2 regions of the Kitasatospora sp. NPDC057595 genome follow, and region 1 is predicted to be linked to the other one. Evidence: riboswitches for the same ligand, from Rfam matches in the RefSeq annotation. Region 1 holds a riboswitch; the other holds the start of a gene.
What was found. A riboswitch is a leader RNA that binds a small molecule or an ion and turns the genes downstream of it on or off. The one in region 1 is predicted to bind glycine.
Positions count from the first base shown of each region.

Region 1 (6,937 bases):
CACCGCCACCGGGCCGACGCCCGGCCCGCCACCGCCGTGCGGGATGCAGAAGGTCTTGTGCAGGTTCAGGTGCGAGACGTCCGCGCCGAACTTGCCCGGCTTGGCCAGGCCGACCAGCGCGTTCAGGTTGGCGCCGTCGACGTACACCTGGCCGCCGGCCTCGTGCACCAGGCCGCAGATCTCGGTGATCTGGGTCTCGTACACGCCGTGGGTGGACGGGTAGGTGACCATCAGCACGGCGAGGCTGTCGCGGTGCTGCTCGATCTTGGCCTTCAGGTCCTCGACGTCGACGTCGCCGTCGACCAGGGTCTTGACCACGACCACGCGCATGCCGGCCATCACCGCGGAGGCGGCGTTGGTGCCGTGCGCGGAGGACGGGATGAGGCAGACGTCGCGCTGGGTGTCGCCGTTGGCGTGGTGGTAGGCGCGCACGGCCAGCAGGCCGGCCAGCTCGCCCTGGGAGCCGGCGTTCGGCTGGATGGAGACGGCGTCGTAGCCGGTCACCTCGACCAGCTGCCGCTCCAGACCGCGGATCAGGGTGAGGAAGCCCTCGGCCTGGTCGACCGGGGCGAAGGGGTGCAGCTGGCCGAACTCCGGCCAGGTCACCGACTCCATCTCGGTGGTCGCGTTGAGCTTCATGGTGCAGGAGCCCAGCGGGATCATGCCGCGGTCCAGCGCGTAGTCCCGGTCCGACAGGCGGCGCAGGTAGCGCAGCATGGCGGTCTCCGAGCGGTGGCTGTGGAAGACCGGGTGGGTGAGGTACTCGTCCTCGCGCAGCAGCGCGGCGGGCAGCGCGTCGGCGCCCTCCGCGACCTCGACGCCCTCGACGCCGAACGCGGCCCAGACGCCCGCCAGGTGCTCACGGGTGGTGGTCTCGTCGGTGGAGACCGAGATCCGGTCCGCGCCGTCCTGGAAGACGTTGATGCCGTTGGCGCGGGCGGCGGCGGCGATCTCCGCGGCGCGGCCGGGGACCACCGCGGTGACGGTGTCGAAGAACTCGCCGTGCAGCAGCTCGACGCCGCCGGCCCGCAGGCCCTCGGCGAGCGCGGCCGCGTAGCGGTGGGTGCGGCGGGCGATGTCGGCCAGGCCGTCCGGGCCGTGGTAGACGGCGTACATCGAGGCCATCACGGCGAGCAGCACCTGGGCGGTGCAGATGTTGCTGGTGGCCTTCTCGCGGCGGATGTGCTGCTCGCGGGTCTGCAGGGCCAGCCGGTAGGCGCGGTTGCCGTCGGCGTCGACCGAGACGCCGACCAGGCGGCCGGGCAGCGAGCGGGCGTACTCGGCGCGCACCGCGAGGTAGCCGGCGTGCGGGCCGCCGAAGCCCATCGGCACGCCGAAGCGCTGGGAGGTGCCGCAGGCGATGTCGGCGCCGAGCTCGGCCGGCGACTTCAGCAGGGTGAGCGCGAGCAGGTCGGCGGCGACGGCGACGATCGCGCCCAGGCCGTGGGCCTGCTCGATCACCGGGGCGAGGTCGCGGACCACACCGGTGGCGCCGGGGTACTGGAGCAGCACGCCGAAGACACCGCGCTCGGCGATCTCGGCCGGGATGCCCTCGGACAGGTCGGCGACGACCACCTCGACGCCGGTCGGCACGGCGCGGGTGTTGATCACCGCGACGGTCTGCGGCAGGGTCTCGGCGTCGACCAGGAAGACGCCGCCCTTGACCTTGGTGACGCGGCGGGCCAGCGCCATCGCCTCGGCGGCCGCGGTGCCCTCGTCCAGCAGGGAGGAGCCGGAGGTGGGCAGACCGGTCAGGTCGGAGACCAGGGTCTGGAAGTTGAGCAGCGCCTCCAGGCGGCCCTGCGAGATCTCCGGCTGGTACGGCGTGTACGCGGTGTACCAGGCCGGGTTCTCCATGACGTTGCGCAGGATCACCGGCGGGGTGAAGGTGCCGTAGTAGCCCAGGCCGATCATCGACGTGAGCACGGTGTTACGGCCGGCCAGGTCGCGCAGCTCGGCGAGGACCTGGGCCTCGCTGCGCCCGGCGGGCAGGTCGAGCGCGGTGATCGAGCGGATGGCCTCGGGGACGGCGGCGGTGGCCAGCTCGTCCAGCGAGGCGTACCCGACCTGGGCCAGCATCTTCTCCTGCGCGGCGGCGTCGGGGCCGATGTGGCGGTTCTCGAAGGGGCTGGCCTGTTCGAGCTCGGTGAGGGTCGCGGGGGTGGTGGGGCGTCCCGAGTTCGGCTGGGCGTTCATGGTGGTCGAGGCCTCCTGGTCACGGACCGGCGGGGGTGCGCACGCCGGGCGCCTCGCCGCTGCGGACAACAGCGGAGCGGACCGGTCGGACGAACCCGACAGGCCTCCCCCTCTGTCATCGGGACCTGAGAGCTTCGCCCGCACGAAGCGCCGTGGGACGCCCCGCCGGCTTGCACCGTCGGTGAGGGTGGGGTCCGCCGGCTCCCTCGCCCGCGATCCTGCCCTGCTTTCCAGAGTGACCTATCCCGCACGGTACGGATGCCTGAGAGATTCCGGGGAGGAGTTGCTCCTTCGGCGCCACGACCAGCGGGTTCCGCTGTCGAGGACTCTCCCGAGCGGGCTCGGCGGTCGCGCCCAGGGTACCAGCGGGAGGCACCGCGATCACGGGTGCGTCAGGTCCTTCGACGACTTCACCGCTGTCAGCGGCCGTGCCCCGGTCGGCGCAGCCCCGGGCCCGTCCGGCCGCATCCCGCTCGCGTGCGCCCGTTTCATGGCTTTTGGTGTGAAGTGGCACTGTCCTGCGGGCGTTTCCGCGAGCCCACCGCACTGGAGGAAAAGAGTGCAGACCGACATCGACCCCCGGGACCTCATCGGCCACAAGGCGGTGGACCGCAACGGGGACAAGATCGGCACCATCGACGAGGTGTACCTGGACGACTCCACCGGCCGCCCCGAGTGGGCCGCCGTCCGGACCGGCATCTTCGGCCGGGACGCCTTCGTCCCGCTGACCACGAGCGAGTTCTCCGGCGACGAGCTGCGGGTGCCGTACGACAAGTCCCTGGTGAAGGAGTCGCCGGACTTCGGCGTGGGCCAGCACCTGTCGCCCGCCCAGGAGCTCCAGCTCTACCGCTACTACGGGCTGGACACCCCGGCGGAGGGGCGGCCGTCGGCGCCGGGCCAGGGCCCCTCGGAGAAGCCGGCCGACCTCGACTTCGGCACCACCGCGGACACCGGGACCACCGTCGCGCCCACGAACCCGCCCGCCCCGAACGCGACGGGAGCCCCGGCCGGGACGGGCGCCCCGAACGCGACGGCCGCCACCAACGGAACGGGAGCGGTCGGCGGCACCGGCGCCTCACGCCCGGCCAAGCAGCTCACCTTCCACCGGGCGGCCGACCTCGACAAGCCGGCCGACGCCGCGCCGGAGACCCGCGCACGGACCTTCGCCGCTCCCCCGGCCGCGCCCACCGCGCCCCACCCCGCCACCGAGCCGCGGCCGCACCCCGCGCGGCGGCCCGAGACCGGCCCGGCCGCCTCCTCCCCCACCGGCCCGGTGGAGATCACCTGCCGCGAGGAGCGCCTGGACGTCACCACCGAGTGGCATGTGATCGGCACCGCGAAGCTGCGCAAGTACGTGACCAGCGAGCAGGTGGAGCGCCGGATCCCGGTGGTCCGCGAACGGGTCCGGGTCGAACGGGTGCCGGTCGGCGAGGCCGAGCGGGCCACGCTCGACGAGAAGGAGATCGCCGAGGCGGTGGAGGAGGTCACCCTGCGCGAGGAGCGTCCGGTGGTCCGCAAGTACCTGGCGCCGGTCGAACGGGTCCGGCTGGTGGTCGAGCGGTACACCACCGAGGAGGTGATCCGCGAGGAGCTGCGGCGCGAGCAGGTCGAGGTCCACGACAACGCCGCGGCCACGGCGGCCTTCCCGAGTTCGCCGCCGCCCGCCGCCCCGGCCCCGGCCCGCCCCGTTCCGGACCGCCCGCTCGTCTGACGGCGGGCTCCCGCCCCCCTTGCCGCAGGACCCCGGCCGCTACCGGCCGGGGTCCTTCCTTTTTACCAAGGCTTAACCAATGAATATTTGACACACTGAAGTATCCCCCTGCATGGTTACTTCAGTTCATTCACTATGTACGGGAGGAAGCAACCGTGAGTGAGGCACCACAGCCCACCACCGCGGCCGAGAAGCAGAGCAGCGCCCGGGTCCTGCCGGCCCTCATCCTGGCGATGCTGTCGTTCAGCGTGGTGCAGACCGCGGTCGTCCCGATCCTGCCCTCGCTCGCCAAGGAACTGAGCGTCTCCGGCTCCAGCATCACCTGGCTGATGACGGCCAACCTGCTGTCGGCCGCCGTGCTGACCCCCCTGCTGGGCCGCTTCGGCGACCTCCGCGGCCGCAAGCCGATGCTGCTGATCTCGCTCGGCGGCCTGGTCGCGGGCTCCGCACTCGCGGTCTCCACCCACTCCTTCACCTGGCTGGTCGTCGCCCGCGTGCTGCAGGGCGCCGGCGGTGGCGTCCTGCCGCTCGCCATCAGCATCGTCCGCGACGAACTGCCCAAGCAGAAGGTCACCGGCGGCGTCGCCGCCATCAGCGCCTCGATGGGCGTCGGCAGCGGCCTCGGCCTGGTCGCCACCGGCCTGCTGCTGGAGCACTGGAGCTACAAGTCGATCTTCTGGATGGGCCTGGTCTTCGGCCTGATCGCGGTCGCCCTGGTCGCCCTGCGGGTGCCCACCGACCCGGTCACCGACAAGGACGGCGGCGCTGACCCGCTCGGCGCGATCGCCCTCGCCGGCTGGCTCTCCGCCCTGCTGGTCGCCGTCAGCCAGGGCAACCACTGGGGCTGGACCTCCACCAAGACCCTCGGCCTGTTCGCCGTCGCCGCCGTGGTCGCCCTGATCTGGGGCGTCATCGAGGTCAAGGTCGCGCACCCGCTGGTCGACATGAAGATGATGTCGCGCCCCGCCGTCGCCTTCACCAACCTGGCCGGCCTGCTGATCGGCTTCGGCATGTACGGCTCCTTCATGGTCATCAGCAACTTCGCCCAGACCCCGGAGAAGCTCGCCCACTACGGCTTCACCGCCACCGTGCTGCACGCCGGCGTGATGCTGCTGCCCTCCGCCCTCGGCTCGATGGTCGCCGCCCCGCTCGGCGCGCTGCTGATCGCCCGCCGCGGCCCGCGCCTGCCGCTGGTCCTCGGCGGCGTCCTCGGCGCCGTCTCGATGGCCTACCTGGCCCTGCGGCACAGCCACGAGGGCGACATCTACCTCTCCTCGGCGATCTTCGGCCTCGGCATCGGCCTCGCCTTCTCGGCGATGCCCGCCTACATCAACGGCGCCGTCCCGGCCGAGCAGAGCGGCATCGCCAACGGCATGAACGCCGTGCTGCGCACCGTCGGCGGCGCGATCGGCACCGCCGTCATGGCCGCCGTCCTCACCGGCGACACCATGAAGCTGCCGATCCCGGTCTCGCTGCCCACCCTGGACGCCTACCGGCACGCCTTCTGGACCGCCGCCGTGGTCTGCGTCGTGGCCGGCGCCGTCCCGTTCCTCATCCGCTCCGTCAAGCCGGTCGCCAGCGTGACCACCGGCGGCGCGGCGGCGGACCTGACCTCCGGCCGGGAGCCGGTGAAGACCGACGCCTGACGAGGCGTCCGGCCCCGCGCCCAGGGACAGGGCGCGGGGACCGGACCCGGACGGTCACCGAGGGCATCGCGACCGTCCGAGGCCCGGAACGCGCGCGGCCCCACCCGGCCCCCCTGCCGGGTGGGGCCGCTTCGCGTCCGGGCCGACCCTAGGCGTCGTCCTCCCGCTCCTCCGTCGTGCCCGGCCATCCCTCGCGCAGCGGCAGCGGCCGGGCCGGCTCCAGCGCGGGATCCTCGACCACGAAGGTCCGCACCCGCCCCGGCCCGCTCCACGGCGTCTCGAAGCGCACCGTCACCCGCCCCACCCCGCTGCCCTGCACCCACCCCGGCCCGAGCTCCGCATGACGCACGTCCTGCCCCGGCAGCCAGCGCCGCACCGCCACGGCCTCCTCCTCGACCGCCTCCGGCTCCTCCTCCGCCCCGCCCCCGGCGGCCTCGGCCTCCTCCCGGACGGCCTGCGCGAACAGGTCCTCCTGGGTGTAGTCGGCCAACTGCGCCACGCCGACGCCCAGCAGCCGCACCCCGCCCGTGATGTCCACCTGCGAGGCCAGCCGCCGGGCGGTCTCGACGATCACCGCCTCCTCGTCCGTCGGGCCGCGCAGCGTCTCCGAGCGGGTCAGCGTGGAGAAGTCGAAACGCCGGACCTTCAGCACCACCGTCCGACCCGAGCGCCCCGCCCCGCGCAGCCGCCGCACACAGCGCAGCGCCAGCGTCTCCACCTCGCGCAGCACCCGGTCCCGGTCCGCCAGGTCCACCTCGAAGGTGTCCTCCACCGAGACCGACTTGGCGTCCTGGTCCGCCACCACCGGCCGGTCGTCCAGGCCTATCGACATCTGGTGGACACCGGCCCCGTGCGCCCTGCCCAGCAGCTGCACCAGCTCCGGCTCCCCCGCCTCGGCGAGCTCGGCCACCGTGTTCAGCCCCGCCCGGCGCAGCACCTGCTCGGTGGCCGGGCCGATCCCCGGCAGCGCCCGCACCGGCATCGGCCCCAGCACCGCCCGCTCCTGCCCCGGCTCGATCAGCACCAGCCCGTCCGGCTTGGCCTGCTCGGAGGCGATCTTGGCCATCAGCTTCGAGCCCGCCGCCCCGACCGAGGCGGTCAGCCCGGTGCGCCGCTCGATGTCCGCCCGCAGGTCCTCCGCCAGCGCCAGCACCAGCCGCTCCCCCGTCCCGTGCTCCGCCTCGGCCAGCACCGGGCCGTACGGACCGGCCTCCAGGTCGACGAAGGCCTCGTCCAGGCTCAGCGGCTGCACCAGCGGCGACAGCTCCCGCAGCAGCGCCATCACCAGCTCGCTCACCTGCCGGTACGCCTCGAAACGGCCGGCCAGGAAGGCCGCGTTCGGGCAGAGCCGGCGCGCCTGCGCCATCGGCATCGCCGAGTGCAC
Region 1 is NZ_JBHVGL010000018.1:10,520-17,456, reverse strand. It holds gene gcvP (aminomethyl-transferring glycine dehydrogenase) at 1-2,196, opposite strand, end outside; glycine riboswitch at 2,437-2,540, opposite strand; gene ACFU9E_RS24925 (DUF2382 domain-containing protein) at 2,756-3,907, shown strand; gene ACFU9E_RS24920 (MFS transporter) at 4,063-5,553, shown strand; gene ACFU9E_RS24915 (DNA polymerase IV) at 5,702-6,937, opposite strand, start outside.

Region 2 (6,937 bases), on a different contig from region 1:
GCGCCGGTCTCCTTCATGGTCTTGATCGCCTTGTCGAGGGAGACGTGGTGGCGGCCGTCGCCGCGCAGGGCCATCCGGGCGGCGGTGACGGCCTTGACCGACGCCATGCCGTTGCGCTCGATGCAGGGGATCTGGACCAGGCCGCCGACCGGGTCGCAGGTGAGGCCGAGGTTGTGCTCGATGCCGATCTCGGCGGCGTTCTCGACCTGCTCCGGGCTGCCGCCGAGGACCTCGGCGAGGCCGCCGGCGGCCATCGAGCAGGCCGAGCCGACCTCGCCCTGGCAGCCGACCTCGGCGCCGGAGATGGAGGCGTTCTCCTTGAAGAGCATGCCGATCGCGCCGGCGGCGAGCAGGAAGCGGACGATGCCGTCCTCGTCGGCGCCCGGGATGAAGTTCAGGTAGTAGTGCAGGACGGCGGGGATGATGCCGGCCGCGCCGTTGGTCGGGGCGGTGACCACCCGGCGGCCGGAGGCGTTCTCCTCGTTGACCGCCATCGCGTAGAGGGTCACCCACTCCATCGCGTTGGCCGGGCCGATGCCCTCGGCGCGCAGCGCGCGGGCGGCCGCGGCGGCGCGGCGGCGCACCTTGAGGCCGCCGGGGAGTATGCCCTCGCGGGACATGCCGGCCCGGACGCACTCCTGCATGACCCGCCAGATCTCCAGCAGTCCGGCGCGGATCTCCTCCTCGGTGCGCCAGGCCTTCTCGTTCTCCAGCATCAGACCGGAGATCGACAGGCCGGTCTCCCGGGTGAGCCGCAGCAGTTCCTCGCCGGTGCGGAAGGGGTACTTCAGCGCGGTGTCGTCGGGCTTGACCCGGTCCGCGCCGATCGCGTCCTCGTCGACGACGAAGCCGCCGCCGACCGAGTAGTAGGTCTTCTCCAGCACGGTGGAGCCGTCGGCCCGGAAGGCCCACAGCGTCATGCCGTTGGCGTGGTACGGCAGCGAGCGGCGCCGGTGCAGCACCAGCTGGGTGTCGGGGTCGAAGTCGATGGCGTGCACGCCGAGCAGGTGGATCCGCTTCTCCGCGGTGATCCGCTCGACGTCGCGGTCGGCCTGGTCGACGTCGACGGTGCGCGGGGAGGCGTTCTCCAGGCCCAGCAGCACCGCCTTCGGGGTGCCGTGGCCGTGGCCGGTGGCGCCCAGCGAGCCGTACAGCTCGGCGCGGACGGCCGTCACCTCGGTCAGCAGGCCCTCCGACTTCAGGCGGCGGGCGAACATCCGGGCTGCGCGCATCGGCCCGACGGTGTGGGAGCTGGAGGGGCCGATGCCGATGGAGAAGAGGTCGAAGACGCTGATGGCCACGGAGGGACGTCCTTGTCTGGTCTCGTGGGTGGTGCCGGCAGGGAGGGGAGGACGGCGGTGGCGGGAGGGTGGGTCGGGCGTGGGCGGGCGGCTGACACGGGTCGGGGCACCGCGCGCACTCTCCAGTGTGCGCGGTGCCCCGGAATCCCCGGTGTCCGGGCGGGGTGAGCCCGGTCACCGGCCGCCGAACGGCGGGACCTACAGGTTGGGGTAGAGCGGGTACTTCTCGGCCAGGGCGGTGACCCGGGCCTTGAGCGCGTCGGCGGTGCCCTCGTCGAAGGCCGGCTTCAGGGCCTCGGCGATGATGTCGGCGACCTCGCGGAAGTCCTCGGCCTGGAAGCCGCGGGTGGCGAGCGCCGGGGTGCCGATCCGCAGGCCGGAGGTGACCATCGGCGGGCGCGGGTCGTTCGGGATGGCGTTGCGGTTGACGGTGATGCCGACCTCGTGCAGACGGTCCTCGGCCTGCTGGCCATCGAGCTGGCTGTTGCGCAGGTCGACCAGGACGAGGTGGACGTCGGTGCCGCCGGACAGCACCGAGACGCCGGCCTCGGTGACGTCGGTCTGCAGCAGGCGCTCGGCGAGGATCCGGGCGCCGTCCAGGGTGCGCTGCTGGCGCTCCTTGAACTCCTCCGAGGCGGCGACCTTGAAGGCGACGGCCTTGCCGGCGATGACGTGCTCCAGCGGGCCGCCCTGCTGGCCGGGGAAGACCGCGGAGTTGATCTTCTTGGCGTGCTCGGCCTTGGAGAGGATGACGCCGCCGCGCGGGCCGCCCAGGGTCTTGTGGGTGGTGGTGGTGACCACGTCCGCGAACGGCACCGGGTTGGGGTGCAGGCCCGCGGCGACCAGGCCGGCGAAGTGCGCCATGTCGACCATCAGCAGCGCGCCGACCTCGTCGGCGATCCGGCGGAACTCGGCGAAGTCGAGCTGGCGCGGGTAGGCGGACCAGCCGGCGATGATCAGCTGCGGGCGGTGCTCCTTGGCGAGGCGCTCGACCTCGGCCATGTCGACCTGGCTGGTCTTGTCGTCCACGTGGTACGGCACCACGTTGTAGAGCTTGCCGGAGAAGTTGATCTTCATGCCGTGGGTCAGGTGGCCGCCGTGGGCCAGGTTCAGACCCAGGATGGTGTCGCCCGGCTTGATCAGCGCGAACATCGCGGCGGCGTTGGCCTGCGCGCCGGAGTGCGGCTGGACGTTGGCGTGCTCGGCGCCGAACAGCGCCTTGATGCGGTCGATCGCGATCTGCTCGACCACGTCGACGTGCTCGCAGCCGCCGTAGTAGCGGCGGCCGGGGTAGCCTTCGGCGTACTTGTTGGTCAGCACCGAGCCCTGGGCCTCCATGACCGCCACCGGGGCGAAGTTCTCGGAGGCGATCATCTCCAGGGTGGTCTGCTGGCGGTGCAGCTCGGCGTCGACCGCGGCGGCGATCTCCGGGTCGAGGGCGTGCAGGGACTGGTTCAGAACCGTCATGGTGGGGTCTTCCCGGGAGGAGGCGGGGCAGAGGGGGGCCGGCAGCGGGGCGGCCGCGGTGCGACGGCCGCCCCGGCGGTGGCTCAGGCCGAGGGGTTGGTGAGCGCGGTGTACTCGTCGGCGGTCAGCAGCTTGCCGGTCGACTCGACGCGGACCTTGAACAGCCAGCCACCCTCGAACGGCTCGCTGTTGACCAGGCTGTTGTCGTCGGAGACGGCCTCGTTGACCTCGGTGACCTCACCGGTGACCGGCGAGAACAGGTCGCTGACCGACTTGGTCGACTCCAGCTCGCCACAGGTCTCGCCGGCGGTCACGGTGTCGCCGACCTCGGGGAGCTGCACGTACACGATGTCGCCGAGGGCGTCGGCGGCGTGCTTGGTGATGCCGATCGTGGCGACCTCACCGGCCTCGGAGGTGGTCAGCCACTCGTGCTCGTCGGTGTACTGCAGGTGCTGGGGGTTGCTCATGGCGTCATTCTCCAGGATGGGAAGCGGGTACGACGAAGCGGCCCGGCGCGCGGACCTGCCTCGCGTGGGAAACAGCGGGGAAACCGGTGGGGGAGGGGCGTCAGCGGGCGCGCTTGTAGAACGGCAGCGCCACGACCTGGACCGGCTCGTGCTTGCCGCGCACGTCCACCGCGACGGTGGTGCCGGGGGCGGCGTGGGCCGCGTCCACGTAGGCCATCGCGATCGGCTTCTCCAGCGTCGGGGAGGGCGCGCCGGAGGTGATCCGGCCGATCGGCTCGCCGTCGGTGGAGACCACGGTGTACTCGGCGCGCGGCACGCGCTTGCCCTCGGAGACCAGGCCGACCAGCACCCGTGGCGCCTTGGCCTCGGCCTCGGCGGCGGCCCGCTCCAGGGCCTTGCGACCGACGAAGGCGCCCTCGTTGGTGGTCTTGTCGAAGCGGACGACCCGGCCCAGGCCCGCGTCGAACGGGGTCAGGTCGGTGGACAGCTCGTGGCCGTACAGCGGCATGCCGGCCTCCAGGCGCAGCGTGTCGCGGCAGGACAGGCCGCAGGGGATCAGACCGCGCCCGGCGCCGGCCTCGGTCAGCGCCTGCCAGATGTGCTCGGCGTCGCCCGGGTTGCAGAAGATCTCGAAGCCGTCCTCGCCGGTGTAACCGGTGCGGGCGAGCAGCACGTCGCGGCCGGCCACCTGGGCCGGGAGGATCGCGTAGTACTTCAGGCCGGGCAGGTCGGCCTCGGTGGTGTCGGCCAGGATCGCGGTGGACTCCGGGCCCTGCACGGCGATCAGCGCGTAGGCGTCGCGGTCGTCGGAGACGACGGCGTTGTAGCCCTTGGCGCGGGCGATCAGCTCGTCCAGGACCAGCTGGGCGTTGGAGGCGTTGGCGACGACCAGGAAGGCGTCCTCACGCAGGCGGTAGACGATCAGGTCGTCCAGGATGCCGCCGTCCTCGGCACAGATCATGGTGTAGCGGGCGCGCAGCACGCCGAGCGCGGAGACGAAGCCGACCAGGGCGTGGTCCAGCATCTCGCCGGCCTGCGGGCCGGTGACGGTGATCTCGCCCATGTGGGAGAGGTCGAACAGACCGGCCTTGGTGCGGACGGCGAGGTGCTCCTCGCGCTCGCTGCCGTAGCGCAGCGGCATGTCCCAGCCGGCGAAGTCGGTCATGGTGGCGCCGAGGGCGCGGTGCAGCGCGTCGAGCGCGGTGAGGCGGAGGGACGACATGGCCAGGAACTCCTCGGTCGGGGCACTCAGGGGTGCGCGCGCCGGGACCGGCCCCGTCTCGGGGGCGGCGGACCCTGCGCGCGGGCATGCGGCGGCTGGGTCTCCCCATCTGTCGTCGTACCTGAGAGCTTCACCGTCCACTGCCCTGTAGGGGACAGCATGGCGGCTTGCACCGTGGGTGGGCGGACGGCAGGGCCGTACGCCGCTTTCCAGATGTGCCTAACCCGTGCGGTAGGGGTGCCTGAGAGATTCCGGGGAGGACTTGCTCCTTCGGCGCCGGCTGTGCCGCCTGGACGGGGGCACTCCGGACTCTCCCGCGCGGGTTCGAGCGGCCGGTATGGAGTTGGCGGGGCCTGGGTGGATGCCACCGCAGACGCGCACATCATGGCACGTCCGCCGGGACAAGGGGAGAGGGGGCTGCGTCACGTCGGGCCTGACGGCCCGGGGCGGGGTGCCGGAACGCTAGGCTGCGGGCATCGGCGAGCAGAGGACGGTACGGCGGCGCATGGGGTACCCGGTGGAGCAGCAGGGGTGGGGCGGGGCCGAGTCGGCGCCGCCGGGAGGCGCGTGGCCGGCCAACGAGCTGGAGCAGGTGCTCACCGCCGCGCTCGGTGACCCCGGTGCGACCCCCCGGGTGATCGAGGTGCTGGCGCGCAGCCAGGTGTGGATCCCGCTGCCGGCGGGCGGCGACCCGCAGGGGCGGTCGCTGGACCTGCCGACGATCGAACTGGCCGGCGACCCCTATGTCCCGGTGTTCTCCTCGCAGGAGGTGTTCGTCCAGCAGGCGCCCGGGATGGCGTTCGCGGTCGCGCCGGTGTGGGAGTTCGCCCGCGGTCTGCCGCTGGGCGTGGGAATCGCCGTCAACCCCGAGGCGGCGGTGGGCATCCCGGTGCCGCCGGAGGGCGTGGCGGAGCTGCGCCGCGGGCCGCGCGAGGACCGCTGGGCCGACGCCCCGGACGCCGTGCGGGCTCCGGACGGCGGCCGGGTGGCGCTGCGCGAGCCGGTGCCGGGGGAGGACCCGGAGGCGTTCCTGGCCGCCTGCCGCGCGGAACTCGCGGCGCTGCCGGGAGTGCTGACCGCCCGGCGGGCGCTGGCGAGCGTCGAGGGCGAACCGACCGTGATGTTCGTGGGCGTCCAGCTGGATCCGGGGGCCCCCGCCGACCCGGCTGCGGTGAACGAGGGATTGGGCCGCGCCCTGGGAACCGCACCGCTTCCCGGAGGCGTCCACCTCGTACTGCTCGACCTCGCGGACGATCCGGTGGTCGACTGGTTGGTGACCCGGGTCGCGCCGTTCTACGTGCGGGGCTGACCCGGCCCCGGCCGTCCGTCCGGCAGCCGTCGGACGGGGCGCGGGCGGGGAGGCGGTGCGGACCGTGGCACGTCGGCGTGGCGGCGGTCGGTGGCCGCCCCATAGGGTGCGTGCTGACGGCCGCCGGGCCGCCGGTGACGGACGAGGAACGAAGAAGCGCAGCGAGGTGGGCGCATGAGTGCGGGATCGGTAGCTGGCGGTGCACCGGGGCCCTGGGGCCAGGCGCCCACCGGACGCCCGGATCCGGGCGCGCTGGAGCGCGCGCTGCGCGAGGTGGCGCCGGAGCGCTACGAGGCCTACGAGACGATGCTGCACGCGCTCGCCGAGGGCCGGGTCTGGATGCTGCTCTGGCACGGCACGCCGGGCAGCGCGGACGCCCAGTACGGGAACATGGAGATCAGCGGCCACGGCTACGCGCCGGCCGTGACCTCGCCCGAGCAGCTGGCGGCGTCCGGCTGGGCGCGGGCGCACGAGGTGATCTCCGGCCGGGAGATCGCGGCCTCGCTGTACCGGACCCGGTGGGGCCTGTGGCTGAACCCGCACGCCCCGGGCGGCGGGGTGGGCGTGCCGTGGGCGGACCTGCGCCGGGTCGCCGCGGGCCTGGACCGGCTGCCGGCCGGTCCGCTGAAGCTGAGCGAGCCGCAGGTGCCGGCGCAGCAGTTCTTCGCGCTGCTGGAGCGCCAGGCGGTCGAGGTGCGCGCGGTGAAGGCGCTGCGCCGGGCCTGGGTGCGGCCGTCGGTGGGCGAACCGTACCTGGCGATCGGCCTGGACCTGTACGAGAGTTCGCCGCCCACGGTGGAGGCGGTGCGGGCGCTGATGCAGCGGGCGATCGCGGTCGCGCCGGAGGGGCTGGCGGTCTCGACGGTCGCGATGGCGGACGAGTACGACCCGGTGGCGCTGTGGATGCGGGCCAACGCGCGCCCGTTCTACGACCGGGAGGCCGCCGGGCAGGGCCGGCCGGCGACGGGGCCGTACCCGCCGGTGCCGCCGCCGTACACCGCGCAGCAGGGGCCGGCCCAGGGGCACGGCTTCGGCTACGGCACGCATCCGCCGGCGCAGGGCTGGCCGGGCCAGCAGCCACCGCCGCAGCAGCCACCGCCGCAGCAGCCGTGGCCCGGCTACCCCGGTCGCTGACCCTCCTCCGCCCTTCCCGGACCGTCCCGGGCGCGCT
Region 2 is NZ_JBHVGL010000019.1:142,810-149,746, forward strand. It holds gene ACFU9E_RS26340 (L-serine ammonia-lyase) at 1-1,301, opposite strand, end outside; gene glyA (serine hydroxymethyltransferase) at 1,500-2,768, opposite strand; gene gcvH (glycine cleavage system protein GcvH) at 2,852-3,235, opposite strand; gene gcvT (glycine cleavage system aminomethyltransferase GcvT) at 3,336-4,457, opposite strand; glycine riboswitch at 4,677-4,784, opposite strand; gene ACFU9E_RS26360 (enhanced serine sensitivity protein SseB) at 4,963-5,766, shown strand; gene ACFU9E_RS26365 (enhanced serine sensitivity protein SseB C-terminal domain-containing protein) at 5,941-6,900, shown strand.
Region 2: it holds a riboswitch for glycine, as region 1 does, so the genes downstream of both, gcvT (glycine cleavage system aminomethyltransferase GcvT) here and gcvP (aminomethyl-transferring glycine dehydrogenase) in region 1, are expected to answer to the same signal.